DNA from 3 places in the Paenibacillus sp. FSL W8-0439 genome. Region 3 is predicted to be linked to each of the others. Evidence: riboswitches for the same ligand, from Rfam matches in the RefSeq annotation. Region 3 holds a riboswitch; each other region holds the start of a gene.

Region 1 (10,821 bases), 4.0 Mb from region 3:
CACGCGGCCAATGATCAAACTCAATTCCTTCCGGTAAAAGATGAACGCGATCTGGATGAAAGCCCAGCTTAAGCAGATCATACCGGGTAGACGGGGATACGGTGAGCGTCCGATCCTTCCGTGCCAGCTTAAGCATGAGGGGCTCCATATGAAATCCAATCATATTTAGCGGGAACCTGGCATTTTCATACCATATTTCCCTTGTTAGCTGATGTATGAAAAAAATTCGCTTGGATGCCTCCACCCAAAATCGGGTAAAGAACTGATGCGTATTCGCTTGATTAATTACATAGTCAATCTGCTGCCGATGACGACGGTAATAGCGCATCGCATAATAAATAACACTGTATATGTTTCCTTTTCGAATATACGTAACACCGTCAATGACTTCATGCTCAGGCATCCCCTCAAATTGAGGTGAGAAATGAATGAACTGAAACCGACCTTGCTGTGAGCGTTTCAGCATTTCATGGGTGAAAATTTCTGCTCCCCCGCTTTTCGGAGAACGAATGTCACGCCAGGAAAGCAATAGAACTACGGTTTTATCGTCCTGCTCTAGTATGGTATTCATGGGGTGATTCCTCCCCTTATCTTTATTTTGAACAAATACATATAGGCATCTATCACAAAGTAGAGAGACATAGCTCCGTACACAATGAACTCTGACAACAAAAAATCGATCGGGTCTGTGTGAGCCATATGAAAGGCTACTAATAAAGCTGCGGCTCCCGCCATCAGACTGAACATAAAGGTGCGTCTGCCCACTAATACGTGCACATGCACAAAAAATAGCACGATGGAAAAAAGCCAATACACCCAGCCTCCCCATGGAATATAGGCCTCAGCCGCCTGGTAAGAGGCTCCAAATAATATGGGAATAGAGGGTGGGAATATATAAGTTGTGCCCACATATACACACAGCGCGGCTACAGCCATTAATCCAGCATAGATTACAATTAACTTGCCCAAAGCCTGGCGGTCATGCCCCTGCGCACCGATCTTTGGAATAAAGGCAGCAATCAAGCTGTACGAAACGTAATAGACCAACTGGCTGTACTTCAGCGCAATGGCATAGCTGCTGGCCTGCTCAGGAAAGTAATGCTGTACATACAACATGTCGATGGATATACAAAACAGAATGAATAAATTCGTCATAAGGCTATCGGTGAAATCCTGACCTAGTGACTTCCATAACCCAGCAGGGATATGTTCTCCTCTATATGTCAATAGGGACAAGCCTCGGGCCGAAACGATCCAGCCGTGAAGCAACGACAGCAGCATTCCCCCACAGCTCGCTAATAGTAAGGCTTCCAACCTTAACCCCAGGGCAGCCAGGACAAAAAACAGGCATAGCTTCCCTAATACCTCAATGTAATAGTTCACATTGAGCGCCAGCATGCGTTCCCTCCCCTGTAAATCTCCACGGCACGAACTTACCAGAATATGCAATCCGATCAAGGCATACAGCATGAACAGCGGGCCGGACTCAACGCCCAATAGCGAACCCAGCAACGGATGAAAGGAAAGTAAAATGATCATGGCAAGCAAAGTTAGCACTAGAGGTGCTTTTAGTAATAGAGAACCGAGCGGTAAGCTGCGTAGCGCAAGCTTCTGGTCAGCCTTGGATACCAGCTTGGCGGTTAACAGCTGGATGGATAAGCCCAATACGGACAACAGTGCAAAGAGGGCCAACAGCGCGTTCGCCTGACCATAGGCTTGTCCGGTAAGATACCAGCTCGCTGCAATGTGGAAGAAAAAATTGAATCCGTTAAGCAGCACATTAAAGAGGGGGAACATCAACGAACGCAATCGGTTGTTCACGTGGTTATCTCACCCGCCGATCCAGTCGCCAAATCTCAATGATAGAGCGCAAAAAGCGAATGGAATCCTTCCAGACATGAATGTGCGAGCCATCTCGGTCAATACATTTGACGGGTAGTTGCAGCACACGGAGCTGAAGTCGCTTGGCAATGAACATCATCTCCAGATCCAGCGCTAGTCCGAGTTGTTCCTTCAAATGTGGAAACATCCGCTTCACGGCAACCGAGCTCATCACTTTAAGACCCGTCTGGGAATCTACTACACCGGTTGGTAAAAAGGGGCGAGAGACGACCCGTTTGCCAAAGCTGACGATAGATCGCAATAAAGAACGATTCTCGGCGGTCATATCTTTGGTTCCAATCACAACATCATAGTAGCCCTGTTGAACAACATTGATCATTCTGGCAATATCCTCAATAAAAAAGGAATCGTCCGCGTCCACAAATACGTAGTAATCCGCACCGATGGTCCGCATTCCTTCCAGATACGTCCCTGCCTTGCGCGTATTGCGTCCCAATTCCCTTGTTTGAAGCAGTGGACTCAAGTTCTGGTTAATCCGGTTTACGGACAAGTCCGTTGCTGCCTCCAGCGCTTTAATCAAGGCATTCGTGCCATCGTGGCTACCATCATCAATGAGATAAATCGAACCCTCTATAATATGGCTGCGGATAAAGGCTTGCAGTCGCTCAGCAAAGGTTTTGACATGAACAAAACGTTTCTCTTCGTTATACACAGACAAGATGAATGCAACATGTTGGCTTTTAGTCGAATACTCGGGATAGAGCAAGCTTTGTATTTCAGAAAGTATTTCTTCGGTATCATTGGCTTGCCAAAATAGCAGACGCAATCGGCCTACTCCGATAATTTGCACCATATGCTGATCACTGAACGGAAAGGTTACATCCGTCACCAATAGCAATGGCATTTGTGGAAACTGGCTACGGATCTGATTAGCTTTCCGCACGGCTTGCCCCGGCTCCCTATAATCTATCAGGCAGCAACTTGCACCCTCGTAGACTGAAGCTTCCTCCGTGTCCTCGCACTGTATATATTGGTAAAAACAAATCACATTGGGATAATCAATAGCCCTGTTGTTATCGCTAAAAATGGCTATAGGTCCCTGCACACAAACCTCTCCTTTTCCTCCGAATAGTTCTATTTTGTTGAAAAAGAATTAAAAATGTTTGCTTAGTAAGATTAAATTAATGTCCAAATACTTCATATTTTCTTAACAAAACAGCTCACATCCCTTGATATATAAGCATTCAAGAGAAGAAAAACTATTTTTCATATTTGATAAAAACAGAGCATTTAGACCTGATTCATCAGGACTACTACTATACGAATTACAAGGTGAATCCGAAAACAAAATTGGTTCTATGGGATTAATAAAAAGATACACATATGGTCATTTTGTCATAGATTGATAGACGAATAAAACCAATTCGTACGTCCATACTATGGACAACATGTCATTTTTCATCATGAATAATTATTAAAATATAGGGAAAGAAGGTATTTTTATGGAAGCATTTCATGTCAATCGTGATGGGTCATTATCTACTCCCTTACGAGGAAAGGACGTGCTAGCAAACCCTCTTTTGAACAAAGGGGTGGCATTTACAGAAGAAGAACGCAAAGAACTGGGCTTGGAAGGAATTCTTCCTCCCACTGTCCTTTCATTGGAAAAACAGAGCGTTCGGGCATATCAGCAATTCCTGGCACAACCCACCATGCTGCGTAAAAATGCTTCACTTAACGACCTTCATAACCGGAATGTCGTGCTTTACTATCGGCTGCTAACCGACCATTTGAGTGAAATGCTGCCCGTAGTCTACACACCGACTGTAGGAACCGCCATTCAAGAATACAGCCATGAGTACAACCGTCCCGGGGGCGTATATTTATCGATAGATCATCCGAACGGTATCGGACAGGCGTTCTATAATTCCGGCTTGCGTAGTGAGGATGTTGACCTGATCGTGGTCACGGATTCAGAAAGTATTTTGGGAATTGGTGACTGGGGGGTCGGGGGAATTAACATTGCTATTGGCAAACTTGCTGTATATACAGCTGCGGCAGGTATTCATCCCGGGCGGGTGCTGCCCATTGTACTGGATGTGGGCACGAATAATGAAAAGCTGCTGAATGATCCGCTATACATCGGAAACCGTCATAAACGAGTTCGCGGAGAAGCCTATCATCAATTTATTGATACCTTTATCAGCAAAACGTTAACACAATTCCCGAAAGCGCTTTTGCATTGGGAGGATGTGGGCAGCGTGAACGCACGCCACATTATAGGGAAATACGGTCAAAACATTCTCACCTTCAATGATGACATCCAGGGCACAGGAGCAGTCACATTAGCTGCGATTGTTTCGGCGGTAGGTGTCACCAAAATTCCGCTACGTGAACAAAAAATACTTGTCTTTGGTCCAGGGGCAGCAGGAATCGGTAACGCCGACCAAATACGGAGCGCTATGATCGAGGACGGGCTTCCTGCAGAAGATTCTTTCAGGTCGTTTTGGGCCTTTGATTATCGCGGGCTATTAACGGACGATATGGAAGATGTACTCGATTATCAGAAACCATATGTGCGTAAAAAGGAAGAAATCAGCTCATGGGCCCGATCGGAAGACGGCAAAATACCGTTGCTGGAGGTCATCCGTCAGGTAAAACCTACAATCTTAATTGGGACTTCCGGTGTAGCGGGTGCCTTTTCTGAAGAGATTATCAAGGAAATGGCAAAGCATGTGGAACGCCCGATCATTATGCCCATGTCCAATCCTACCAATCTGGCTGAAGCGGTACCCGAGGATTTGATACGATGGACTGATGGCAAAGCATTGATTGCTACGGGAAGTCCCTTTGAGCCCGTCACCTATAACGGTACGAAATTTGAAATTGGTCAGGCGAACAATGCCTTTGTTTTCCCGGGACTGGGTCTAGGCGCAATTGTGGTCAAGGCCAAACGAATCACTCCTTCCATGTTTACCGCAGCAGCTGATGCCGTTGCCAACGCCGTAGATTCGAATGAACTTGGCGGCGCACTGCTGCCCCATATTCGAAAATTACGTGATGTTTCGTTTGCGGTTGCGGTTGCGGTAGCAAAGGCCGCAATTCAGGATCAGGTAGCTCAGGCACACCTTCCAAATATTGAGCAAGCCATTCGGGATGCAATGTGGAAACCGGAATATGTGAGGGTCAAAGCCGTGGAAAGTGTAATCCAACACCCTCACTAATCCTTCACTAGGCATAAGCAGTTTGACATAACATAGGAACGAATGTACAGTATTAGTCAAAAGAATAGGAAAGTCCACTAGGGGAGCCATTATGGCTGAGACAAGAATGAATCTTGGACCCTTTGAACCTGATCTAGTTCGTACTAGCGTAGGAAAGTGGAGCCTTCTATATAGGGTTTCAGGCGTTTTTGCGCATTGAACCTATGTTGAAGCCGCTCCAGTTTTCGGGGCGGCTTTTTGGCATTGTTCCGAGAATTGTATCTTACGGGACTTCTTATTCTCCATTTTTGTTGGAGGTGGGGAAATGAGTTTTTCGCAAGAGCTCCGTCAGCAGGCGGATGGCATTTTTCAAGCCATTTATGAGCATCCCTTTGTGAGAGGTATTGCTGAAGGAAATTTAACAAGGGAACAGCTGATTCACTATGTAAAACAAGACTTTGAATATTTGAACGCCTACATGCGGATTTACGGCATCGCAATCTCCAAAAGCACGAGCCGGGAGGATATGGCTGTATTTAACGAACAGATCTCTTTTATTCTCAACAGCGAGGTTCATCCGCATCAAAATTTTTGTGCTATCGCAGGTGTCACCTATGAAGAGATGCAGGGATATCCACTCGCTCCGTCCGCTCATCATTATATCCGCCATATGCTGACCGTCGCACATGAGGGTAGTCTTGGGGAAATCATGGCCGTGCTGCTACCATGTCCATGGACATATCTTGAAATTGGACGCAGGCTAATGGATGAGGTAAGACCAGACGAGTCTCATCCGTTCTATGAGTGGATTTGCTTCTATGGCAACCAAATTGAAGATGTAACCTTCAAATATCGAGAGCGTGTGGATGCTTGGGCGAAAGTCGCCACGGCTGCCGAGCGAGAGCGGATGATTGAGCATTTTATGCTAAGCTGCCAGCTGGAATATATGTTCTGGGATATGGCTTATAAGCAGGAACAATGGCCCGTCCAGATGCGCGCTACGGTCTAGGAATAATCAGTATAGATGAGAGAGGATAAACATGATGAATATATGGGAACAAAGTTATTCGACGCTCCTGACAAAGGTACAAAACAGCAACCCCCTCGTTCATAATATAACCAATGTGGTGGTCACCAACTTTACAGCCAACGGCCTATATGCACTAGGGGCTTCCCCGGTGATGGCTTATGCACCCGAGGAAGTAGCAGATATGGCCAAAATAGCGGGCGCCGTCGTGTTAAATATCGGTACGCTAAACCGTGAGCTGGTGGATGCCATGATCCTTGCTGGACAATCGGCGAATGCTCACGGTGTTCCAGTTCTGTTAGATCCGGTCGGTGCAGGAGCGACTAGCTTTAGAACCGAGTCAGCACTACGAATTCTAAACGAGGTTAACATCTCACTAGTACGAGGCAATGCAGCCGAAGTCGCTCATCTGATCGGAGAAGCCCGAGAAATTAAAGGGGTAGATGCAGGCGACAGTGCTGACAGCAGTAATGTCGATCTGGCAGTTCGGGCTGCGCAAACGCTCCATACCATGGTTGTCATCACTGGAAAAGAGGACGTCATCACCGATGGGGTTGAAGTACGATTGATTAGTGGCGGAGACGCGCTGCTTACGAAGGTAACCGGAACAGGCTGCCTGCTGACCTCTGTGTTGGGTGCGTTTGCAGCAGTTGAACCCAACCTGCTGCTCGCAGGCACAGCAGGTTTGGCATTTTACGGTGCAGCAGCTTCTCGAGCCGCAGCGCATACCGCAAAGCTGGGGCCGGGCAGCTTCCAGATTGCCTTTCTCGACGAGCTTGCCAAACTACATACTGGTTCGCTAGAGGGGCATGTCACGATCCGTGAAGCTGGAACAACTACAACAGGTGGTGCGCGATGAGAGACGTGCATGTACCGAGAGCGCTGACGATTGCCGGTTCAGACAGTGGCGGCGGGGCTGGAATTCAAGCCGATCTCAAAACCTTTCAGGAGCTTGGCGTATACGGTATGTCAGCTATTACGGCCATAACGGTACAAAATACTTTGGGAGTTCACGGTGTATATCCGCTGCCACAGGAAGCAACAGCGCAACAGATCGAAGCTGTAGGATCAGATCTTGGAGTCGACGCCCTAAAGACTGGCATGCTATTTGATGCAGGCATCATCCGCCTGGTAGCCGAGCAGATCCGAAAGTTCGGCTGGGAAAAGGTTGTCGTCGATCCTGTAATGATTGCCAAAGGGGGCGCAAAGCTGCTGCAACCAGAAGCGGTGCAGGCATTGAACGACGACCTGCTCCCCTTGGCCCTGGTCGTCACACCAAATATCCCGGAAGCGGAGGCCTTAACCGGGATAAGCATTCGTACGATGGAAGGGCGCCGTGAAGCTGCGAGACATATTAGCAGCCGGGGTCCCAAATTCGTTGTGATCAAGGGCGGCCACGATGAGGAGAGCGAAAACAGCGGTCAGGTCATTGACCTGCTCTTTGACGGAACAGCCTTCACAGAGCTGGGCGGCAAGCGGGTGCGAACTGTCCACACACACGGAACAGGATGTACGTTCTCAGCAGCGATTACCGCTGAATTAGGGAAAGGCGTGTCTGTACCGGAAGCTATTTTGAATGGAAGAGCCTTCATTCAGGCGGCGATTGAAGATACGTTGTATCTGGGCCAGGGACACGGTCCAACCAATCATTGGGCCTACCGCCGTCGTCAGGAGATACTCCAATGAGCGGTCGAATATTACCTGAGATCATGCGCCGGCATTTACAGATGTATCTGGTTGTTGGAAGCGTGAACTGCCTTGCGGAACCAAGTCGGGTCGTGCAGGAGGCTCTTGCTGGCGGCACAACCATGATCCAGTTCCGGGAAAAGGGCCGTAGCGCGTTAACAGGGGTTCCTATGTTTGAACTTGCGCGTCAGCTACAAGATCTGTGCCACCACGCTGGTATCCCCTTTATCGTCAATGACGATGTGGAGCTGGCCCTTGAGCTCAACGCCGACGGTGTTCACATCGGTCAGGACGATGAATCGGCTGATTCTGTGCGTACGCGGATCGGAAACCGAATCCTTGGCGTCTCCGCCCATACGATTGAGGAAGCTCGTCGAGCCATTCTGCAAGGTGCGGACTACCTCGGCGTCGGCCCCATCTATCCCACCATCTCAAAGGATGATGCTCATGCGGTGCAGGGTCCAGCCATTTTGCATGAGATGCGCAAAGCGGGAATTGATCTGCCCATCGTCGGGATCGGTGGCATTACGATAGACCGTGTGGAGGAAGTGGTAGGTGCGGGTGCCGATGGTGTAGCGGTGATTTCGGCTGTGACGCAGGCAAAACAGATTCGAGCTGCTGCAGAGGAACTAAAGAAAAAGGTAGTGCTAAGCATCAAACATCCGGGGATGTCCCAAAAGCTATAAAATGCTATGTCCCTTCCTTCACCCCATTATGTCACTTTTATTGTTTACGCAAGAGCCTCATTTCCACTAATAAAGTAGAAATGAGGCTCTGTGTTGTCATAAAATTAATCTTTTACAGCTTGAATTCTTGTGTTCTTTTTCTCAGCAATAAGTAATCCTAGCAAAATGTACCCCCTGTACAATATCCCCATGAACAGAACAATACCAACGATTGAAACAAGAATAAGTAGAATATTCGCTACAAATAAAATAATCGCCATAGTCAAAAATATCCCCCCCAAAAGATACTGATTTTTAAGCTTCCTATCCCCAGTACACTTGAGCTTGTAGAATACCTGATTAACTATAAATATATGTCAATCGTCTTTTCTAATATTCGTATAGCATTCGAAAGCAATTAAAAAACGAAACTTAATTATATTGATTTTTGGTTCCCCATTCACATAACCCTTCCAAAACAGGCAATAGTGTTTCCGCTTTTTCTGTAAGACTGTACTCAACTTTAGGTGGAACTTGGGGGTACTCTTTCCGATTCACCAGACCATCCGCTTCCAATTCTTTTAGCTGTGAACTCAATGTTTTATAAGTAATAGCTCCGATTTGTCTTTTCAGATCATTAAAGCGAACCACTTGGTTTTCGGCCAGAAGGTAAATAATAACCATTTTCCATTTACCACCAATAACTGACACTGTATAACCAAAAGGTGTATCTTGAATGTTTTTAACTTTACCTTTAAATTCAGCCATACTCATATTCACACTATCCTTTCGGGTAGTACCTATCAAATTAGTGCGTACTACGTTTTTATTTGCGTTCAGTTTATACTAACCGTAATTTGAAGTAAAGGAGAGAAAATATGACTAAAACAATACGCCTGTTAATGCCGCAGTGGCAAGGAGGAAACAATCCTAACTACTCTTTTGGCGCCGAACTGCTGGCCTGGCTAGCCCCAGACAATGCTCAACCCCTTATTCAAGTTCCAGTTCAAGCTTATGATGGAACTCCACTTGTCAACGAGAACGGTATGTATGGGAGAAAACAGCTACTTGAACAATTAGAGGCTGCTCAACATATCATTGATGCTCATAAGCCAGATCGCATAGTAATGTTTGGTGGTGACTGCTTAGTCGAGCAAGCCCCATTTGCCTATTTAAACGAACGATACGGCGGAGAATTAGGATTAATTTGGATTGATGCTCACAGTGATTTAGTTAGATATGTAGGCTATGATAACGGACATACATTACCGCTTGGGAACCTTTTGGGAGAAGGAGATGAGGAGTTCGCAAAACATGTGAAAATTCCTCTTAAACCTGAAAATGTCTTTATCGCTGGATTAGCAGCTCCTACAGAAGAAGAAACAAAAGCATTTTCAGAGACATTTCAAAGGTTAGGTGTTACCACTACAGAAACAGATACTGAAGTAATTCAAAGATTAGGGATTCGAACTGCTGGGACCCAAGAGTTAACGAGCAGTACCGCATCTATAAAAGAATGGATTAAAGAAAGCGGCATCAAGCACCTGGCGATTCACCTTGATTTAGATGTACTTGATCCAAAAGCATTTCGTTCTTTATTATTCGCCAACCCTGAAGCTCCCTATAATCTTTCTCCTGCGGGAACAATGCAAATACCTCAACTACTTCATCTGATTAAAGAACTATCTGAAGAAACTGATGTAGTTGGGTTAGGTATAACCGAGCATATGCCGTGGGATTCCATTAACTTAAAGAATCTGCTGGGAGAAATACCTATTTTGAATCGTTAATTCTACTTACAACTGTGCATGTATCTTGACGTTAATTTTCGTAATGGAATTATGATGGCCGTTTGAATTAAAGTATTGTGCAAAAAAGGACTCCTCGGGAATTTATACTGTTATGGAGTCCTTTTTTATTTTTTACTTTTTATTTTCATTTATTAATTTTAGTACTGGATTAAGGAACTCTTCAAAAAAGAAGTCGCCTCCCTCACCCGGAGTTAGTGCTTTATTATGATCAAAAGATTCGAAATCTTCTGGTACCGAAATATGATAGAGCGTGCCATTTTCCATTAATTCTCCTAAATCCTTATAAGCATTTGTTGGACGTGCAAAGCAGAGAACCCTAGAATTCTCAAGTATATATAAGTGAGTATCAGTTAACCTATATGCATAAAATATCACCTCAATTATGTGACTTGAATAGCTCAGCACCGGATAAAAGGGAATACTCAGGAGATCAAGTGGTCGCTCGCTCTACTAACTTGAATTCCAAGGGATGTAATTCTTCATGAAGCCCCTCTAGGGCATTTCGAATCATAATGAATGCATTTTCCGCTTGCTTGTCAATCGGGTAATGAATGGTGGTTAAATCAAGCAAATGCGAAATTTCGGTG
Region 2 (10,821 bases), 350 kb from region 3:
ATGTAGCTCCAGGCACCGAAGGCGGTGTGACCAAGTACTTGCCTACAGATGAGGAAATGTCCATCTATGATGCATCCATGAAATATCAGGCAGCCGATCAGAACCTGATCGTCATCGCCGGCAAGGAATACGGCACAGGCAGCTCTCGTGACTGGGCAGCCAAAGGTACGCTGTTGTTAGGTGTTAAAGCCGTCATTGCAGAAAGCTTCGAGCGGATTCACCGCAGTAACCTGGTCGGTATGGGTGTACTGCCACTGCAATTCCAGGAAGGCTACGGCTGGTCCAGCTTGGGCCTGAACGGTCGCGAAACCTTCGACATCCTCGGCATTGACAATGACGTGAAACCAGGTCAAGAACTTACGGTTGTAGCCAAACGCGAGGATGGCACCAAGTTCGAATTCCCGGTCACTGCTCGTCTGGACAGCACCGTTGACATCGACTACTACCACAACGGTGGTATTTTGCAAACCGTACTGCGTCAAATGATTCAAGCGTAATGATATAGCATTATATATACAACACCCCTGATTGCAGATTCATCTGCGATTCAGGGGTGTTTTTTATCTGTATGAGGCCCTATGTAAGGCAACAAACAGGACAAAAAAAGTCGATCCTCTCAGGACCGACTTCTAGCCACGTTCTCTTATAACCTTACCTTCACACGCTTTAATTACTTCGAAATATCCAAAAAGCCCTCTCCGAATACGTCCCGTACGTCATGAATGGTGATAAATGCTGCTGTATCGATAGCTTTTACAATCTTTTTAAGCGCCGACACCTCTTGTTTGCTAATGACGATATATAGGACCTCTTTCGGATTTTTGGTGTAATATCCGTGGCCTGACAGGACGGTAACTCCACGGTCCATCTGCGTAATGACCATCTCAGCAATTTTGTCTTGATGCTCCGAAATGATCATGACCGCTTTTTTCGGATTCAATCCTTCAATCATGAAATCCATAACTTTCGTACCGACGTACAAAATAACGATAGTTAGCATTAATTTTTCCGGGCCAATAATAAAGTAGGAAGAGAAGGCGACAATCAGATCAAAAAACAACAAGGCATAGCTGATATTCCAATCCAGATACTTGTTAGCAATCCGGGCTAAAATGACTGTTCCTGCCGTTGTACCACCGACCCGTACAATTAAGCCAATGCCAACCCCTACCAAAACTCCGGCAAATACGGCATTAATCGTCGGCTCATGCGAATCAATCCGCCAGTTGACTGTTAAATGTAAAAACAGCGAGTTAAAAGCGACCGCAATTATAGTATACAGAGTCGTTCTCTTGTCCAAAAATTTATATCCGACAATCAGCAGCAAGCCATTAATGACCAGATTGACGATCGAGGGAGACCACTGAAACAGGTAGTACAAGATGATCGTGACCCCTGTAACGCCCCCCTCACCAAATTCATTCGGGATCACATACAGATTAACAGCGAGCGCGAAAAAAAACGCACCCAGAATAATAAATACGATATCTGCAATACTTTTTTTCATATATGCTCTAATCCTCTCTCTAACATTTCAACGGATGAATTGCCAGATGGATTGGCTGACTCTTCTTGCCAAAATACGCTGACAACCAGTTCATGGTATCTACTACCCAACATAAAGTCAATACATCTTTGACACTTTAATTCGCCACCAGACTGCCTTAGTCCAACCTTATAATTCCGCAAAATTCCGCTAATACAAGGTTATTCGACAAAAAAACACAATCCCGACTACTAAACTGAGAAAACGGGCCTCTAGCCCTTGTTTAGGCCCTAGGCACATTTTCCCCTAAAATGACCATCCTCCTAATACACATTTTGGACACATACGACCATCTTCCTGTTTTATGTCAAAAGCGTTTTACTTTGGATAAATGCGGGTATAATGATTGAAACATTACCAAGCAACCTACACGGCATTACGACATCAAGTACATATACATAGTCCTATACAGACGTCCTAAGCAACTCAATCTGAATTTGACAAAATGGAATTGGAGGAATGACCACATGAATACAATGAACTTAACTGTCCACACCCTGATGCCTTTTCACCACCAATACCAACGTGCCAACGCGGTGAGTATGCAGAAGAAAGAAGACAGCTCGGAGAAGAAGCTCAGCTTTCAGGACATTTTGAATGAAAAAATGGGTAAAAAATAAAGCTCCGTTAATCCGGTAGCATGATCCCGTTTTACATAAGTTGAAAAGCCGTAGTTTTCTACATCGACTGTAGAGAACCACGGCCTTTTTTTACTCACGCGTTTCTAAACCTTGCTCATACGTTTATGGAAATAAACCTCTGACGAGCTTAACTGTAATTTTCGTTGAGGCTTCCCAGTTGATTGACTTTTGTATCGCTACCGATTTTTACTGCCCAGCTTCCCGATACTGCTCTGCCTTCTCTCGCATCCCGGCGGCAACGGCTTCCTCAGTATTCAGTCCCTTATCGGCCGCATAGGCACGAATGTCCTGCGTGATACGCATACTGCAAAACTTGGGACCGCACATCGAGCAAAAGTGGGCTTCCTTGGCCCCCTCTGCTGGTAGCGTTTCATCATGGTAGGACAATGCCCGCTCAGGGTCAAGCGAGAGATTGAACTGATCGCGCCAGCGGAATTCAAAACGCGCCTTGGACAAAGCATCATCCCGCTGCTGTGCCCGCGGATGACCCTTCGCCAGATCGGCAGCATGTGCGGCAATTTTGTAGGTAATAACTCCTTCGCGGACATCATCCTTGTTCGGCAGACCCAAGTGCTCCTTCGGTGTAACGTAGCACAGCATGGACGTCCCGAACCAACCGATCATCGCCGCCCCGATAGCTGAGGTAATATGATCATATCCTGGTGCGATATCCGTCGTCAGCGGCCCTAAAGTATAAAAGGGAGCTTCCTTACAAATCTCCATTTGTAAATCCACATTCTCCTTGATTTTGTGCATAGGGACATGTCCTGGCCCTTCAATCATGACTTGGACATCATGCTTCCATGCGATTTGCGTGAGCTCGCCCAACGTTTCCAGCTCCGCAAATTGTGCTTCATCATTCGCATCATAGATACTCCCTGGACGCAGACCATCCCCGAGGGAAAAAGCCACATCGTAGGCTTTCATAATTTCACAGATTTCTTCAAAATGCGTATACAAAAAATTCTCCTGATGGTGCGCGAGGCACCAGGCTGCCATAATCGACCCGCCCCGGGACACAATTCCTGTCATTCTATTCGCCGTCATCGGTATATATCGCAGCAATACACCTGCATGGATTGTAAAATAGTCCACTCCCTGCTCCGCCTGCTCAATCAGCGTGTCTCGATACAGTTCCCACGTCAGCTTCTCAGCTTCGCCGTTCACCTTTTCTAGTGCCTGATATAGCGGCACCGTTCCAATCGGTACAGGCGAATTCCTGATGATCCATTCGCGCGTCGTATGGATATTACGACCTGTGGACAGGTCCATGACCGTGTCTGATCCCCAGCGTACAGCCCAGGTCATCTTCTCCACTTCTTCCTCAATGGAGGACGAAACTGCGGAATTCCCAATGTTCGCATTGATCTTTACGTGAAAATGGCGTCCAATGACCATGGGTTCGCTTTCCGGGTGATTGATATTTGAAGGTAAAATAGCTCGTCCAGCCGCCAGCTCCTGTCGTACAAACTCGGGCTCTACACCTTCGCGGATCGCCGCGAATTCCATTTCAGGCGTAATGATCCCTTGCCGCGCATAGTACATTTGCGTCACAGTACGCCCTTGCGAAGCCCGTAGCGGACGGTTGGTCACGCCGGGAAATTCCACTGTCTCCCGTTTGGAACCAGGCTTCATCCCGTTATCCTCCGGCTTGACGGCGCGGCCCTCATAAGCCTCCACATCTCCCCGTTCCAGTGCCCAAGCTCGCCGTAATGGTGGCAATCCCTGACGGATGTCGACCTGGTAGGCTTCGTCCGTCATCGGACCGCTGGTATCATACACACGCAGTGGCTCATGATGCTCGGTGCCCTGCGGCGTATGTGTGGGTTGTAGCGCGATTTCACGCTCAGGCACAGCAATATCCGGCCGAGAACCTTGAATATACACCTTACGGCTCCCCGGAAAGGGCTTTAGCCCACTGGCTTGCTCCGCTTTGGCTTTCTCTCCCTCTACTTCTATTATTCCCGCCAATCCTGCATCTGCTGATTTCATTCCTGTTTCTTTCGTTCCTTTTGTTTCTGTCGGTTTCATGATCCATTCCTCCCGTATCGTTGAAATGACACACCGATCCGGAACCATTCCCAGGGTGGCGCTGATCTATGCAAAAAAGCCGGTTCCCTAGGGAACCGGCTAATCAAACGAAACAGCTATCCAAACCGATCGCACGTGGAATAATCATATTCCAATGCGCGGCCGTAGACAGCAGCTGCGTATACATTTCAATGGCCGATTACTTCCCTACGCTGGTATGATCCAGATCAGGTGCAAAGGGTCCGGAATCTTGCCTGATTCCATCTCAGCCCGCATTACAGGCTCCCCTAGTAACTGTGATACTTTCTATTCACATGAATTGGCGGCTATAACAGACATCCCGCCATCTCTATCAGACTACTTTAAATTTATAGCTTTGGCAACCCTTGTATGCTTTCCTTTTGTATTGATTACTGTCACGGAAGCATAAGCCCCATTTCCTTGGCTGCTTCGATCAAAATCGGTGCAAACTCATGCAGCGTCTCGGGCGCAAGTCGACTGACCGGGCCGGATACAGATAAAGCCGCCGTGACCTGTCCCTTTCGGTTCACAATAGGCGCGGCCACAGCCGCAGCTCCTGGCTCACGTTCTTCATAGCTGGTCGCATAGCCCTTCTCACGGATGTCCTGCAGCTGGGCTTTATAAACATCCGGGTCTACCGAAGGTGGCCATTCTTCACTGCTTAGCAATACCTCCAGCTCCTGCGGTGGCATAAAGGCCGCCAGCACCTTGCTGGAGGCTCCCACAGCCAGCGGCATACGCGCACCCACAGGCGCAACCCTACGGATCGCCTGATTGCTCTGCACGGCTTGTATGCGAATACGCATGCTTCCATCCCGCAGGTACAAGCTGACCGTTTCCCCTAAGCGATCACGCAGTCCTTCCATTGCAGGCTGTAACAACACCGCCGGCTCATCGCTTTGGGACAGATGCGTGGACAGCTCCCATATGCGAAAACCAAGCCTATATTTTTCCGTTGCGGCATTCCGAACGACAAATCCCCGATCCTCCAGCGTAGTCAAAAGACGATGAACAGTGCTTTTATGTAGACCAATTTGGGAGGCAATCTCCGTTAGACCAAGATCAGATTCTGCGGTAAAACACAGCAGTATATCAAGTGCACGCTCTACAGCGCGGACGGTTAATTTACGGTCTTCCATCGTGAACCGCTCCTCTTGTATCCATATTCGTTTCACACTATGAAACATGGTTACATAAATTATATAGAATAGTCGCGGCTACTGTAAACCGATGTTTTTGTGACAACCATATTACAGAACAAGAACAAACATCGACAATTCTTTGCATCATTTTTACTTTTCCGGTTCAGGCGTTGACTTTGGATAATAGCCATCATACGATAATAGGTATCTATACGGACATACCCTACTATTTTCAAGTGGAATTATACCTAAATTTTATGATTCGAAGATCAATTTTATATAAGGAGGCTCTTACATGATTTCGACATCCCAGCGCAACGCTCAGCTACAGACCGCTGTTCAGGAGCCGTCCACCCCACTCTTTAATCCCCGTATGCTGCGGTTCAAGCACGTTGTGATTGCTCTGCTGCTGTCGGTCGTATTTTTTCTGTTGTTTTGCTTTATTGCCTTGCATGCTTACATCGCCTGGGTGCTTACGAATCCCACCGTCGCACCCTTGTACTCTAATCCGATGCAGGCCAAAGGCATGCCTTATGAAGATGTCAGCTTCCCAGCCAAGGATGGTAGCCGCATCGTACAAGGCTGGTATATCCCGGCGGATCAATCGCGGAAAACCATTATTTTCAGTCATGGTTACGGGGCTAATCGCGAAGAAAGCTGGATTCCCATGTATGATCTGGCGCATTATGCCCACAGTCTGAACTTTAATGTGGTCATGTTTGATTATGGATTCGCGTCACAAAACAGCAAGGCCGTCGCAACCGGAGGTAAGGCGGAATCCCAGCAGCTTCTTGGAGCGATTCAGCTTGCGAAGCAACGCGGCTCGTCGGAAATTATCGTATGGGGCTTTTCTATGGGAGCAGGAACCGCTCTTCAGGCGGGCTTGCAAACCAAGGATGTGGACGCAATGATTTTGGACAGTACCTTCCTGCTGGAGCCAGATACACTGTACCATAACATTCACAATCAAATTAATCTGCCGAGACATCCGTCTTTGGAAATTTTGGAGTTGCTGTTTCCAGTCTTAAACGGCACCAGCTTGCATCAGATTCCATATCAAGAGGTTAAAAAGGAGAACTATCCGTTTCCAATCATGTTTGTGCATGGTACACAGGATGAAAAGGCTCCTTACCCCATTGCGGAAAAGCTTGCTGCCAATCAAACCAACCCGCTTTCCAGTGTATGGATTGTCAAAAACGGGATACATGAGCTTATTTTCAGAGAGCATCCCCGTGAATATTTGCGACGGGTATCGACATTTCTAAGCAGTGTGCAGGAGCTGGAGGACAAGAAAACCACTGCTGCTGCCCATAAACAAACGACTACGAAGTAAGAAATTATTTTCAAAACAAGTAATCATCGTCTTAAAGAAGCCTGCCTATGGACACTTAACCCGTGCCGTAGACGGGCTTCTTTTTTTATTTTCCATGAGTAATTATTGTTCTGCGCAACAGGTATAACCTGATGAAGGAAGTTCATAGACATATTCACGGTGAGACGGCGAATATACTGGGTACATATGCATCCAGGACAGATCTGCTAGATCTGCCGGATAGCCATAGCGGGATACGGGAGGTAAAAACGAATGCTGAGTACTTATGGGTCTTTCCTGCCCTTACGTGTGCTGGAGGAAATTCGTCATTGGAAGCAGCAGGAAAGTTGGCACGTGGAAGTAATTAAATCTGCTACTGAAGGGCTAGAACCTGCTTATGTGCGGCTGCTGGATGATTGGCGAACCGTATTCGAACAAACGGAACGCACCGCCATCGAGCTGCTCGAAGAGCAACGGAGCGCGCTTGATCCGGCAGAACAGGCATGGCAGCATCAATGGAAAAAAGAGTCGTCTGTTCCTCAAGCACATACACACCAGCTGGATGAATCATCAGCACATTCAAGGGGATCAGACGCATCAGCGACTGGAGAGAAATCGTTGTCTGAATCAGGCTTGAATTCACAGCCTGCCTCACAGGAATTAAATCGTCGATTGGACGATTTGCTGCAAACCGCGAACCGTCAATCACAAGAATATGTACGGCAGCTAGGTTTGCTGACTGAACACAGTCATGCATTGCGTCAACAGCCAAAATCCGCCGGAGTTGTAATACACGCAGCACATGAAAGTCAATATTTCCTGATCTCAACCACTCCCTTTCAAGAGCCCGGCTCCATCGCGCGAGCCGCTGGGCTGTATCATGTAGCGGCAGAGGGTAAGGATTACCCGGAACAAGCGTTTCGAGAGCGGCATGCCGGCATGAGAGGAGAAGGTTCTGGGGCTACTAAAGGCGTCCAGTCCGGCCAGGCTCAACCTTCGCCAGCAGAAAAGTCCTTAATCGGTCGCCCGGTCCCTATTGGCGGACATCGGCTCCCTCCGCTTCCTTACCCTTATAATGCGCTTGAACCGTACATTGATGAAAAAACGATGCGTATTCACCATGACAAGCATCATTTGAGCTATGTGAATGATCTGAATAAAGCGGAAAAGAAACTGGAAGAAGCCCGAAAAACAGGTGATTTTGACCTCGTAAAGCATTGGGAACGTGAACTGGCATTTAACGGTGCAGGTCATTATCTGCATACTCTTTTTTGGACGATCATGAGCCCTCAAGGCGGTGGAAATCCAAGCGGACCGCTGGCTGAACAGATTAAAAAGGATTTTGGCAGCTACGATGCCTTCAAAAAGCAATTTAGTTCAGCAGCCGAAAAGGTCGAGGGCGGCGGCTGGGCCATTCTGGTGTGGAGTCCGCGCGCCGGGCGGCTTGAAATTTTGCAGGCCGAAAAGCACCAGAACCTAACTCAATGGGAGTCTATTCCGCTGCTGGCGATCGATGTGTGGGAACACGCATATTACTTAAAGCATCAGGCTGAACGCAATAAATACATCGAAGATTGGTGGCATGTCGTCAACTGGCCTGAAGTGGAAGCGCGCTACGCTCAAGCCTCCAAGCTGAGATGGCAACCATTCTAAGCTAAAATAAACTACACCTGCAAATCGTATCGCTCTCTGAGCGCTTCTATTTGTCCAGTCAATTCTTCCGGTTGCACCAGCGAGCCATCGGCAGGCAAAATGGCCGCCCGACTCTCGACTACACGGCGTAGCGATGCTGTGTACGCCTCGACAGACGGCACTCCGGCCAGCTCTGCCAGGCTGCCCATCGTTGCCGGATTAACCCGGGGATAATCCGGCTGCTGCACGCCTGCCGGTGTATCCCCGGCTGCCTCCCGATAAAACTGCTGCACCGCCTGTGCGCGCTCTGCTCCGTGGCCCTCAATCATCACAAAGGCCGTGATGATATACGCCTTGGCTTGACGCCGCTGCGCAATGCCGCAAAACTTGCGTCCTCGGACGCTCACATCGTAATCCCCGGGACAGAAGGACCCGATGATTTCTCCAGTCTGCGCCTCGGCAGACCACGGGGCCAGCGCATCGGCAATCAGCCCTGCCATGAGCCGAAAATCCTCATGCAGGCTGATGGCCCGCTGCGGATTCGGTAGGATTAAGGACAGGTTCAGTACCCCCCTGTCCAGCATGACGGCTGCTCCGCCTGAAGGACGCACGCATACCGACGTTCCTGAACTACGCACTCGCTCCATCGCCTGTGGAGCGTTGGGAAGCCTGCGGTCCCGGTGACCAATCACAAGCGCTGCCGGATGCCGCCATACATGCAAAATGGGCGCAGCTCCTTTCCCTACTTGCCGACAAGCCAGCTCCTCCCAAGCCAGCGGAAACAATACGTCTTCCTGAGTAGTCATCAGTGGCGTTTCCAACCATTGCAACTCAGGCAATGCTGTTGTTATTTCTGTTGAGCTATGTATATGGTCCATACGTTATCCCCTATCTTAAAAATAACTGTTATCCATAGGCTAATCGTAATTTTCAAGGCAGCATGCTGCTATTTTTTTATTTCATCTTCTTCACAGTAGCTATCCCATTGTCACTATTACCGATGTTAACAAAAAAAGGCGGCTACGCCTATGCGTAAACCACCCTTTTTTTATCACTAACCATTGCATTCTGTTCAATTATTCCTTGATCAGGGACAAGAACTCTGCGCGTTGTGCTGCATTATCACGGAACGTACCGCGTACGGCAGACGTTACCGTTTTGCTGCCAGGCTTTTTGACACCTCTGGCACACATGCACAAGTGTTCGCCTTCCACGACCACCATAACTCCGTGAGCGGAAACCGCTTCATTTAAAATATCAGCGATCTGCGATGTAATACGCTCCTGTACCTGCAATCGGCGGGTCACCGCCTCCACCAAACGGGCTAGCTTGCTTAGTCCTACAATTTTACCGCTGGGTACATAGCCGATATGCACTTTTCCGAAGAAAGGAGCCATATGGTGTTCACACTGACTGTAGTAGACAATATCCTTCACGATTACAAGCTCCTCGTGATTCTCGTCAAATGTCACACCCAGCGCATCTCGTGGATCAACCTCATAACCCGCAAATATTTCCTCATACATGCGCGCAACGCGTGCTGGTGTTTCCAACAAACCTTCACGCTTGGGGTCCTCACCGATCAGTTTTAAAATCTGCTCCACATGGTACTCGATTTTATCCCGGTTATCCGCAGCTTTGCGGTTAATATAATCTTTTACGCCAGCCACAGTAATCCTCCTCTATGCAGCAACCTCATGCGGCATCCGTACTCACGTTGCTCATTATTTCCGACGGCCCTGATTTTTACGCGCACCAGGCTGATTTTTGGAGAACTGTTGGTTCTTCATCATCTGCTGGGCTTTTTGCATTTGTTTCCCATTCAGGTTGTAGCCCATCTGTTTGGCCATTTTTTGCAGCGTTTCAGGGTCGTTCTGCATCTTTTCAAGCTGTTTGCGAAGATAATAAGCACCGATGAAAAATCCCCCGACCAAGCCAACAATCAGGGTAATAATCGGAATGACAATATTCCACACCACGAAGTCGTCACCTCTGTATATTTATATGAGACATCTTGAATTACACGAACCTATCATAGCAAAACATGGGACAGCTAGCAAATTACTTTTTGCAAACATATGTCCTTATTCCTTCTCCAAATCCAGCAGCTTCATTTTGACTGGCAAGCCTCCGGCATAGCCAACCAAACTACCGTTTGCACCCGATACACGGTGGCATGGAAACAGGATAGGCAATGGATTTTTGTTATTGGCTTCGCCGACAGCACGTATCGCCTTGGCTCGTCCAATCGATTCTGCAATATCTTGATAGGACACACTTTGTCCGTACGGAATATTTTGCAGTGCGCGCCATACCTGCTCTTGAAAAGGAGTGCCTCTCAAATCATAGGCTATACTGAATTCCCGTCGTTCTCCCGCAAAATATTCACGCAGTTGTTCTGCAGCTTCGCGCAGCTTTTCCGGCTCCTGTACATAGACATATTCCCCGACCCATGTCCGGGCCCATTGCTGAAGCAATGCTTCCTTCGCATAAAAA
Region 3 (10,821 bases):
TTTGCCTGTTCGCCATATGTAATAGTCCCGCTTCGGATTATCCTTGGACGAGCGTGACTCCGTGAACCACGGGTGCTCATCCGACGTATGGTTTAATACCAAATCCATCATAATTTTGATACCTCGTTCATGCGCCTGATGAAGGAGTTCATCAAAATCCTCCATCGTTCCAAACTCATCCATAATGGCATAATAATCGCTAATATCATATCCGTTATCGTGATTGGGCGACTTATATATCGGGCAAATCCAGATCACATCAATACCCAGCTCAGACAGATAATCCAGCCGAGACAAAATGCCGCGCAGGTCCCCTTTTCCGTCTCCGTCAGAATCCTGAAAACTGATCGGGTATATCTGATAAACAACAGCTTCCTTCCACCATATTTTTTTAGGCATGTTTCCCTCCTGTATCTTCTCTGTACATCCAATAGCTTATGCTCTTAACATACACGCAATACCTGTATGCGAATCGTCGGTGTAGGGAAATGAGGGACTTGTAAACTTGCTTAGGTACACAAGCAGAGCTCCTATAGCTTACGATATATTTTTTTTAATTTATTTTTTTTGAAAAACAGGTTGTATACATGGACTTGGCGTTACCTATATTTATGAACTACCCATATACTTGAACCAAAAGCGGTGCCATTCTTGAATTTAGGGAGGAATTGATATGAACCTTCGACCCAAGGAGCCAAAGGATTTAATTGTGGAGTCAGCTGTGATCCCGCCCAACATCCATGTGGATGTGGAGTCAGCCACTGAGGGGGGAACACGCCGCCTGATGCTTAGTGATAACCCGGAGACGCTTACCCACGTGACGGTACCTACCGAGCAAGCCACTTTGTGGCATGATGTGGTTCACACCACCACCCGGACAGTCAAGCACCGAATTTTCGGCTGGCATTATAACAAAATCGGCAGCTCTGTTAAACTGGGGATCACCATAGAGAATAAAAGCACGGCCCGCCTGGAAGTACGCCATATTGAACGTGCCCTGGAGATTGTACCTGAGGATGGCAACTGGATTATTGATGTCGGGCAATCTATTGCCAAAAGCTGTTTGGCGGGTACGATGAAACGTCTGAAGCCAGTAGACCGTCACAAATTCGGCAGAGGCACCGCCTTGCTGGAGGAATTTGAGCTACCCGAAGGATCACTGGCCGGATTCGTCTATGACCTCACGGTAGAATATGCCGAAGGCCACGGTACGCTGGACTATGTGATTCGCACCGTAGTCAGCAAAGATACGCAGACTGATCTGCGCGAGATTCATGAGGATGCGCTCCCTCCTGTACCCCCTCCACAGGCGCATCCACGGGGCGTATGGTCCTTTTCTGAAACAAATGCGCGTATGCCGGAGTATGTAGTAGGAGAAAGCGCCAACTACCGAGCATGTGCCACTAAGAAACTGAACGGCGAAACTCCTACCGATCTACTGTTTACAGGGGAACGCAGCGAGCTGGGGCCTGCGCTTGATAATCGCGGACAATTCGGAACAATATATAACGCAACCATTCCTATCGTTAATCACAGTAGTGAGGTACGTACCGTACGAATCTACGCTAATCCACGTGGAGGTGCATTCGCCGGGTCTGTACGCGTAGATGGTCATGTATACGGTATCCCCTTGCTACAAGATAATACCAAGGTATGCCGACTGACTGACATCCGCGTCCCGCCTGGCCAGTCGAGCTATTCTCTTAGCTTCATGGTTGCAGGTAGCGCGACTACTCCGCTGGGTCTATACGTGATCACACTATAATCGTAATAACATTAGATGGGCACATGGGTCGCCTCAATAGTGGCAAAGAATATAATTAAGATGTAATTGTTCTAAAAAATCAAATAACCCGGTGACCATAGATCATCGGGTTATTTGTGTCGATTTCTTTATAGAATACGCTATTTCAGATTACACTACTCTACTAAGTATAAAATTGGATGGTGGAGTAGGCTCCGGCTTACCAAACAAATAACCCTGAGCTAGCGACACACCTGCATCACGACAAAATTCAAAATCCTCCATTTGCTCTACACCTTCAGCCAACACCTGACCACCAAAACGAAAAGCGGATTCCACTATCCCAGTAATTTGGCGTTTTTGATCACTGTTACTGTGACAGCCATCAATTATACTGCGGTCAATTTTAACATAATCGGGCTGGAGGCAATTCATAAGCTCTGTCGTAGAATAGCCTGCCCCTACATCGTCCAGTGCCACCGAAACTCCCCGTGTACGATATTGTTCAAAGATTTGATGCAAAAAATTCAGGTCGTCTATTTCTTCCGTCTCTACAACCTCAAACACAAAATCCTCCGTATTCATGGATAGCCGATCAATTGTCTCAAAGGTATGATTCAAGCAATAAGCCGGATTATAAATGGTTGAAGGGAGAAAATTAATAAATCGTTTAATTCCCATCGGAAGGCATGTCGCACTTTTTTCAATGGCGGAAATACGAGCCGAGCGATCCAAATGAGCATGCAAGCCAGCTTCACGAGCAACTTCAAACAATCGGAAAGGCTGAAAAGACTTATCGGGCTGTGATGGACGCAGCAAAAACTCAAAGCCGATGATATTCAGCTTGTAGTCAACAATAGGCTGCATATGGCTGGTAAAGTTTTGATTCTTAATAATACTCACCAGATCCGGATGTTGCAGTCGAGCTTGCAATTGACTAAATAAAAGCCAGTCCTCAAATCCCTCAACATGTTGCAAACCAGTCACCACAACTTGTATTCGGTCCAAACACTCCTGCGGCAGACGAGCCAGTCCGTTAACTAGCTGTTCCAACTGTGAACGGCTGTCGTAGCGAAACACGATGTTATCCTCACACCAATATTCTGGTTTCATTTGTTCCGATAGCATACCCAAGCCCTCTAATTCTGGAGTAAGCGACACCCTAGAATGCCTAATTTTCAGCAATCCTTGATCCTTAATAGGTAATATGATGCTGCAATTGCTGCAAGTCATAATGGTCCTCCTCGGAACAATTTCCCGGTTTTTTCACCATTATATCACAAACAATTAGAACAAAAGTACTATATAATTACGTGTTTTGACAAAAAATAAGCTTATTCCGAACAACAACTTAGGACTTAAGTACATATTCGACAAAAACAAAGCCTTTTTTACACTCATAATAAACACGGTACTATTGTATTGGGCATCAAAAAAAGCAGCAAATCTCTTGTTTAAAGAGACTTACTGCTTCATTCTGTTATGGAGTGGAGACTAAAATCCCAAGTTACTTGGACGCCTTTGGCTTCGTTGTTTTAGCCGGTTTTGCAGCCGCAGGTTTAGTCGTTTTGACAGCTGGCTTCGCGGTTGCTTTCGCAGGTGCCGCAGCTTCCTTCACAGAGGTCGTTGCTGCACTAGGCTTAGCGCCAGCTTTCAAGCTGTATTTGGCAAACCCGTCTGCCGCGCTGCTCAAGTATGAAATTTGTTGATTTCCGGCCAGCACGTCTTTGGCATCAGGAGAGGACTCAAAGGTAACCTTGGCCTGACCAAAAGGAGCAATAGACCAGTTGCCGTCCGCTGACGGATTAATCGTTCCGTTCGTACGGATATAATCAACAACGACTTGGCGACTTTCATCTGGTGCTGCCATCACAATACGTTTGCCATCTGGGTTGGCCAGTTTGGAGGAGGAAGCACGATAGTTATTGGTCGCAACAATAAATTTCTGTGCAGGATCAATAGCCTTCCCGTTGTATTGCAGATCCTTGATACGATGGGCTGAAGAATCAATAATAGTTCCCTTGGCATCATATCGTGCAGGCTGAGTTACATCAATCTGGTAATTCACACCGTCAATCACATCAAAATTGTAGGTTGGGAAATCTTTGTTGATCAGCGATTGTTCCTCAGTTTTGCTAGGATCAATGCGGTTGAACTGACCCGCAGACCACTCCAGCCACTCCTGAATTTCAGCACCAGTAACTTCTACAGCATGAACCGTGTTCGGGTACACATACAGATCGGACACGTTTTTAATCGCTATTGTACCTTCAGGAATGTTGGTATAATACTCGGCACCGTTGCGACCACCGGCTTTGAATGGAGCGCCTGCCGATAATACGGGGAGATTTTCGTATTCGGTTCCTTTAAGATGGTTTTGAACATACCATTTCTGTGCATTTGTCACAATTTGAATGGACGGGTCATCCTGTACTAATGCAAAATAGCTGGTAATCGGTGCAGTCGTTGTTCCGACAGGTTGACGAACATAATCCAGCGTTCCTTGATGCTCTTCTTTGATCGCATCAATCAGTTTAAATTCAGGAGTAAACTGCACAGACTGATTGGTAGTACTCACAACTGGACGCACTTGAGACTGAGAGTTGATTACGTTCCACTCGTCTTTCTTCTTTTCCAGGCTCAGGTCAATAATCCCCAGATCCTTACCCCATGAAGAAGCTTCCACGGCCGGCACGCCATTAATGGTTCCTCTATCCAGATCTACACCCTTCATATCTTTAAAATCAGGGCCAGGGAAAGATTTATGAGCATGCCCAAACAGAATCGCGTTAATTCCGTCCACCTGGCTCAAATACTTAACGGCATTCTCCATCATTGGTGTTTGCGGCACATCCTCATAGCCTGTATGTGCAAGCACAACAATAATGTCAGCACCTTCTGTTTTCATTTGTGGAATAAACTTTTTGGCTGTTTCCACGATATCCTTTGTAACGACCTTATCCTTCAAATTAGCTTCATCCCACTGCATAATTTGAGGTGTTACTAGACCGATGACACCCACTCTGAGTGTATGCTCTTCGCCCTTCTCATCCGTTACTGTTTTATCAAGAATCTGATAAGGGGTAAGATAATTTTTAGTAGCTTGCCCCCCTTTATCAACATAAACGTTCGCATTTACGTAAGGAAAATCAGCACCCTTGAGCGATTTGTCCAGAAAGTCGAGACCATAGTTAAATTCGTGGTTGCCGACAGTAGCCGCATCATAGTCCATCAAGTTCATCATCTTATAGACCGGATGAACACCGCCTTCTTTCTCAAAGGTTTTGTTGCGGGCCATATAATCGTCTAATGGATTGCCCTGCAGCAAATCACCGTTATCGAACAGCATGCTGTTTCTTGTTTCACTACGCGCTTGTTGGATCAAGCTTGCTGTCCTAATCAAGCCATATTCGTTGGTTTCTTTGTCCGAATAATAATCATAATTCATGAGCGCTCCATGAATATCCGTTGTCTCCATGATCCGCAAATTCACCGTAGCGCTATCGCGAGAATTGCTAGCTGCCCAGGATGGAGCGGCTGAAAACACCAGTAGGCTACAAGCTACAACTGCTGCTGTAAACCCTCTAAACCAATTTTTACGAAATAACAAAATATACCCCTCCTCATTAAGGTGTATGCCTCATATACATACTTTTGCACATATATGTAAGCTTTGAACCCACCATTCCTATTTTAATCCAACGCCAGACAAAAGAGTAGTCATTTGCTTAAAATATTTATGAAAAAATAATTATTTTGCGTATAAAAAAAGCCAGTAAATCTCCTGAAAAAGTTGGAAATTTACTGGCTTGTCCGTTTATATTGTTTCTATTTCGTCCACACCTGGCGCTCCGTTTGTTGACCCACGTACTCAATACGAGTCGGATTGACGTCTAAGATGACATAATCGGGATCATCTGGTCCGGAAAACCATTTTTTCAGAGAATCATTCCACACTTGTTTGCGTAACCCCTCATCAGCTGTAATCTGGACGGTAGCCTCCACTTCCAAGACTTCCTTCGTGCCACCCACTTCATAGCCCAGCAGCAGATAAGCATTCGGATTGTCCTTTAGCTCATCCACTTTATGTGTTTTGCGATCCGTCGCCAGATGAATGTTCATTCCATCGTTAAAAAGGGCCATATAGCGTACTTTCGGTTTTCCGCCCTCAACCGTACCTAACGAGCAAAATTTGTTGTTATCCAAAGCCTTCACAATGGCTTGTTCCAGCTGACTGCGATCCAGTGTCTCCGTTTTACCCACAGTACAACAACTCCTTTTTACGAATTAGAATTCTATAGGGCTATGCCACTTGGCACCAGCTCTCCTAAACATACAGTGTAGCTGTTCTGAAAATAACATGACCAGAACAGATCTGAATGATTCATGTTCATTTTCAGATCGAAGCTCACAGTAAAAGTGTACCCTGTCGTTCGACAAATGAACCGTGAGCGCTTCCTCAAAGCTGGACAGACCCGCTTTCAAGGCATATAATCGTCGTAGTAAACCCGAATAAACGAACCCATTAAACCATACAATGCCAGGGGTGCTGGAATCGGCCGGCTGAGAGTGTGTCCCAAGACACTGACCCTTACAACCTGATCTGGGTAATGCCAGCGTAGGAATGCTTAAGCAAGATGTGCCTTTTATTAAAACAGGACATCCCTTACTTTGGTATATACAAGCGCAAGCGTCCCGGAATCTCGGGACGCTTTTTTTGTTGAAGATAAAGTTGTTGGAAAGATTGCTTCCGGCAGATGTGATTTTTGTGAAAATGGGGAATATAAACTGTCTGATTGGACGGATAACGGGTAATTAAAAAGGAGAGAACACAACGATGAAGCGCATGAAAATGTTAAGCCTGGGTCTGATCAGTCTGTGGCTCATGGCTATGACTCTGACCGCTTGCGGCGGCAATCCCCCTACATCTCAAAAGGAGGTTCCTGCTGCCGACACTTCAACGTCTACCTCAGCAAAGGGGCTCAAAGATGTTAAAGTCGTGCTCGACTGGACACCCAATACGAATCACACGGGACTCTATGTCGCCAAGGACAAAGGATTTTACGAAAAAGCAGGCTTAAATGTCCAAATCGTTCAACCTGGTTCAGGAGGAGCCGACCAAATGGTTGCTTCGAATGCTGCACCTTTTGGTATCAGCTATCAAGAAGGCGTCACTCAGGCTCGCATCCAAGGCGTACCGCTCGTATCCATCGCTGCGGTGATTCAGCATAACACCTCTGGCTTCGCAGCTCCGGTAGACCGCGGAATTAAAAGCCCGAAAGATTTCGAGGGTAAAAGCTACGGCGGCTGGGGTTCTCCTGTAGAAGAAGCGGTCATGAAATCCATTATGGATTCAGACCAAGGTGATGTGAGCAAAGTGAAAATCGTCAATATGGGCAATGCAGACTATTTTACAGCCGTGAAGCGGGATATTGACTTTGCCTGGATTTTCTACGCATGGACCGGGATTGAGGCCGAGCTTCGAGGCGAGCCCTTGGATATGCTGTATGTAAAAGATTATTCCAAAAGTCTCGATTACTATACACCTGTAATTGTGAGCAATGAACAGACGATAAAAAACGATCCTGACCTAGTCAAAGCGTTCATGGACGCTACTGCACAAGGCTATGAATACACTATCGCCCATCCAGAAGAAGCGGCGAATATCTTAACTAAAGCTGTGCCAGAGCTGGACAAAAAACTGGTACTTGCTAGCCAAAAATGGCTAAGCCCGCGTTATCAGGACGATGCCACGCAATGGGGTTTACAAAAAGCAGAGGTATGGCAAAACTACTCGGATTGGATGTATGAACGCAAGCTGCTCAGCAAACCTTTGGAAGTCGATAAGGCCTTCACAAACGACTTCTTGCCCAAGCGTTGATCATTTTGTTAAAACGCTAAATAAGACTGGACTAGAGAAGAACGAAGCGCCACTACGCGCTTTGTGTGTAAAAATGCCACACAACCTATCAAAAAACTAAAGTGCTTTTAAGGCGGTTAGTAGCGGAGCGGTTCATTTGAATCTGGAGAAGCGAAGCGTTCGCCTGAAGCTTTCTTTAGGAAAGCTAGCTTCGGAAGCATACGCTCAGGGGGATTCTTACCTTTAAAATTTAATTCAAAGAATCCCATGGCAACAGCGATCGTAAGATCAAATGAAACGCGAAGCGGTCTCCCCGCCTTAAACCAATTTATTTTCCTAATAACTTAAACAATAAAGGACAGGTGAAATTCACATGGCTAATACACTTCTCAGCATTCAAGTAATCCCTAAAACACCTAATAACGAAGACTCTTACCCCTATGTAGACAAGGCGATTGAGGTCATCCAGCGTTCCGGTGTCAAACATCAGGTGAATCCATTGGATACGACCATGGAGGGCGAGCTCGACGAGTTGCTGAAAGTGGTTAAAGAAATGCACGAGGCTTTGACGGAAGCTGGAAGTCCCAGCGTCATTTCACAGATCAAAATTGCACATAACCCACAGGGCATCAGCATGAACAAGCTGACCGAGAAGTATCGCCCATGAATCCGAAAGGCAAGAACGCATCCTGGTGGAAAAGCGTATGGCCGCCCCTTGTGGCGGTCCTCTTCTTTTTAGCCGCTTGGCAGGGAGCGGTTTCCTATTTACATATTGAATCCTGGCTGCTGCCAGCTCCATCCCTAATCGTACAAGAGGGTATGGCGCAGTCGGCGTTGCTTGGTGCCCATACATGGGCTACGATTCGCCTGACGCTTGCGGGATTTGCTATAGGGACAGCAACAGGACTGCTGATCGCCATCGTTCTCCATACGATTCCTTTTCTCAAATCTGCTCTGTACCCGCTCCTGATCCTTAGCCAAAACATTCCGATCATTGCCCTCGGTCCGTTGCTCATGGTATGGTTCGGTTTTGGCGTGCTGCCCAAGCTTATGGTCATTACATTAGTATGCTTTTTTCCCGTGGCTGTAGCAGCCATGGACGGGCTGACACGGACAGACCGTATGATGATGAACTACATGCGGATGTCGGGTGCAAGCCGCAGGGCTATTTTTATGAAGCTGGAGCTGCCACACTCCCTGCCACAAGTCTTCTCTGGCGTTAAAATCGCTGCTACCTACAGTGTGATGGGCGCGATTATTGCCGAATGGATTGGGGCCAGTGAAGGAATTGGATATTATATGTTGCTGCAAAAATCTGCCTATCGTACGGATCTCATTTTTGCCGCTATCGGGATTATTGTTACACTCAGCTTACTGATGTTTGTCGTTATTCTACTACTGGAGAAATGGTTGGTGCGCTGGAAACCCGATCAAGAATAGCCTCCACATATTGCATTAAAGCATTAATGAAAGGACGTGGCACATATGAGTCTGCATCCGACGGACTTGACATCACCACCTGTGGCTGATGAACAGCAACAAGCCGGAGAACCGCAGGCAATGGCACCTGCTCCTCCTGCTTTGGAATTGGACGGGATCAGCCTCGCCTTCCGGGAAAAGCGAAGCTCACTGCCTGTACTACAGGATGTATCCCTTACCGTTAAGCCAGGCGAATTTGTCTCCCTCATTGGTCCGTCAGGCAGTGGCAAAAGTACGCTGTTTCACATCATCGGCGGGCTGCTCAAGCCGCAGCAGGGACGTATTCGTATGCATGGACAGGACGTGACTGGTGAACGCGGTCATATTAGCTATATGCCGCAGCAGCCCGCCCTTTTCCCGTGGCGCACCACGCTGGACAACATACTGCTCGGGCAGGAAAACGCACCGCGAAAGGATGCAGCAGCAGAGTCCCGATACGTCAGCGAACGTGAACGGCGCAAAGAAGCCTTGCAATGGCTTGAGCAGGTTGGGCTGGGCAAGTTCGCAAAGGCGTATCCGCATACGCTATCTGGTGGCATGCAGCAACGTGCGGCCTTTCTCCGCGCCCTGCTTAGCCCGCAGGAATTAATGCTGCTGGATGAGCCGTTCAGCGCACTCGATGCGCTGACACGTGCAGACATGCAGCAATGGTTATTGCGGATGTGGGAGAAGAACCGCCGCTCTGTGCTGTTCATTACCCACAGCATCGAAGAAGCGCTGTTGCTCTCCGACCGCATTTATGTGCTGTCGGCGCGACCTGCTTCAGTGATGCATGTCGTAGACGTTCCTTTTCCTCGCCCGCGTAGGGAAGAAATCACCCTCGATCCACGCTTTATGGAATGGAAGCGGACAATGACTGGCTGGATGCGTGAGGAAAAGCACAAACTGGACGGCGATATGGACACCGCTGAAAGTGTCCGTAAAAACACCTCTGACGGCGGGGTAAACCATTATGAATGATTGGAATGTGCACTCTGCATTGAGATTGAACGTCGCAGCAACTGTTCCCTTAATCGACGCACACATTCATGTAGACAGTTACCCACCTGAACAACAGGAGCTATTGCTCGCTTCGCTTGTCGACAACCATGTAGAAGCCATCATAGCTGTGTCCATGCATCTAGCCTCCAGTCAAGCCAACTTGCGCCTGGCTGAGCGTTGGCCCAGGCTAGTACGTCCAGCCTTCGGCTTTCATCCAGAACAGGCTCTGCCATCACAAGCCGAGCTTGACCTGTTGTTCCACTGGATGGACGAACATGTACAGCAGATGGTCGCGGTGGGTGAAGTCGGCTTGCCCTATTACAATCGGCTGGAAGTCTCACGCAGCGGAGATGCTTTTGACCTCGCTCCCTATATAGTGCTACTGGAGCGTTTTATCCAGTTTGCAAGCAAGCATAGCAAACCCATCGTGCTGCACGCCGTTTATGAAGATGCAGACATTGCCTGCGACCTGTTGGAACGTCACGGCGTTACGCAGGCGCATTTTCACTGGTTCAAGGGCTCTGCCGCCACGACCGAACGTATGGCCCGTAATGGCTATTATGTGTCCTTCACACCGGATCTCCTGTACGAAGAAGAAATCCGCAGTTTGGCAAGACAGTATCCGTCTGATCAGGTCATGGCAGAGACAGACGGTCCATGGCCATTCGAGGGCCCTTTTACCGGACAGCAGACACATCCACGGATGACTGCCGAGGTCATTCGCGCGTATAGCAAGCTGACCGGTCAAGATGAAGCT

What was found. A riboswitch is a leader RNA that binds a small molecule or an ion and turns the genes downstream of it on or off. The one in region 3 is predicted to bind thiamine pyrophosphate.
Region 1: another riboswitch for thiamine pyrophosphate. It lies ahead of tenA (thiaminase II); the one in region 3 lies ahead of MKX36_RS02105 (ABC transporter substrate-binding protein).
Region 2: another riboswitch for thiamine pyrophosphate. It lies ahead of thiC (phosphomethylpyrimidine synthase ThiC); the one in region 3 lies ahead of MKX36_RS02105 (ABC transporter substrate-binding protein).

What each region holds. Positions count from the first base shown of each region.
Region 1 is NZ_JBBPAK010000001.1:4,480,321-4,491,141, forward strand. It holds gene MKX36_RS19185 (glycosyltransferase family 4 protein) at 1-571, opposite strand, end outside; gene MKX36_RS19190 (transporter) at 568-1,821, opposite strand; gene MKX36_RS19195 (glycosyltransferase) at 1,826-2,947, opposite strand; gene MKX36_RS19200 (NAD-dependent malic enzyme) at 3,345-5,066, shown strand; TPP riboswitch at 5,136-5,238, shown strand; gene tenA (thiaminase II) at 5,371-6,054, shown strand; gene thiM (hydroxyethylthiazole kinase) at 6,086-6,931, shown strand; gene thiD (bifunctional hydroxymethylpyrimidine kinase/phosphomethylpyrimidine kinase) at 6,928-7,758, shown strand; gene thiE (thiamine phosphate synthase) at 7,755-8,444, shown strand; gene MKX36_RS19225 (winged helix-turn-helix transcriptional regulator) at 8,856-9,197, opposite strand; gene MKX36_RS19230 (arginase family protein) at 9,302-10,213, shown strand; gene MKX36_RS19235 (hypothetical protein) at 10,346-10,498, opposite strand; gene MKX36_RS19240 (LacI family DNA-binding transcriptional regulator) at 10,665-10,821, opposite strand, start outside.
Region 2 is NZ_JBBPAK010000001.1:827,575-838,395, reverse strand. It holds gene acnA (aconitate hydratase AcnA) at 1-497, shown strand, start outside; gene MKX36_RS03765 (YitT family protein) at 671-1,507, opposite strand; gene MKX36_RS03760 (hypothetical protein) at 2,014-2,166, shown strand; gene thiC (phosphomethylpyrimidine synthase ThiC) at 2,374-4,218, opposite strand; TPP riboswitch at 4,406-4,517, opposite strand; gene MKX36_RS03750 (IclR family transcriptional regulator) at 4,635-5,378, opposite strand; gene MKX36_RS03745 (alpha/beta hydrolase) at 5,677-6,714, shown strand; gene MKX36_RS03740 (Fe-Mn family superoxide dismutase) at 6,967-8,346, shown strand; gene MKX36_RS03735 (lipoate--protein ligase family protein) at 8,358-9,203, opposite strand; gene folE (GTP cyclohydrolase I FolE) at 9,402-9,995, opposite strand; gene MKX36_RS03725 (YneF family protein) at 10,050-10,304, opposite strand; gene queG (tRNA epoxyqueuosine(34) reductase QueG) at 10,410-10,821, opposite strand, start outside.
Region 3 is NZ_JBBPAK010000001.1:473,854-484,674, reverse strand. It holds gene MKX36_RS02130 (glycoside hydrolase family 13 protein) at 1-399, opposite strand, end outside; gene MKX36_RS02125 (hypothetical protein) at 674-1,765, shown strand; gene MKX36_RS02120 (EAL domain-containing protein) at 1,916-2,977, opposite strand; gene MKX36_RS02115 (bifunctional 2',3'-cyclic-nucleotide 2'-phosphodiesterase/3'-nucleotidase) at 3,252-5,354, opposite strand; gene MKX36_RS02110 (pyridoxamine 5'-phosphate oxidase family protein) at 5,573-6,007, opposite strand; TPP riboswitch at 6,277-6,386, shown strand; gene MKX36_RS02105 (ABC transporter substrate-binding protein) at 6,582-7,625, shown strand; gene MKX36_RS02100 (MTH1187 family thiamine-binding protein) at 7,978-8,271, shown strand; gene MKX36_RS02095 (ABC transporter permease) at 8,268-9,044, shown strand; gene MKX36_RS02090 (ABC transporter ATP-binding protein) at 9,090-10,043, shown strand; gene MKX36_RS02085 (TatD family hydrolase) at 10,036-10,821, shown strand, end outside.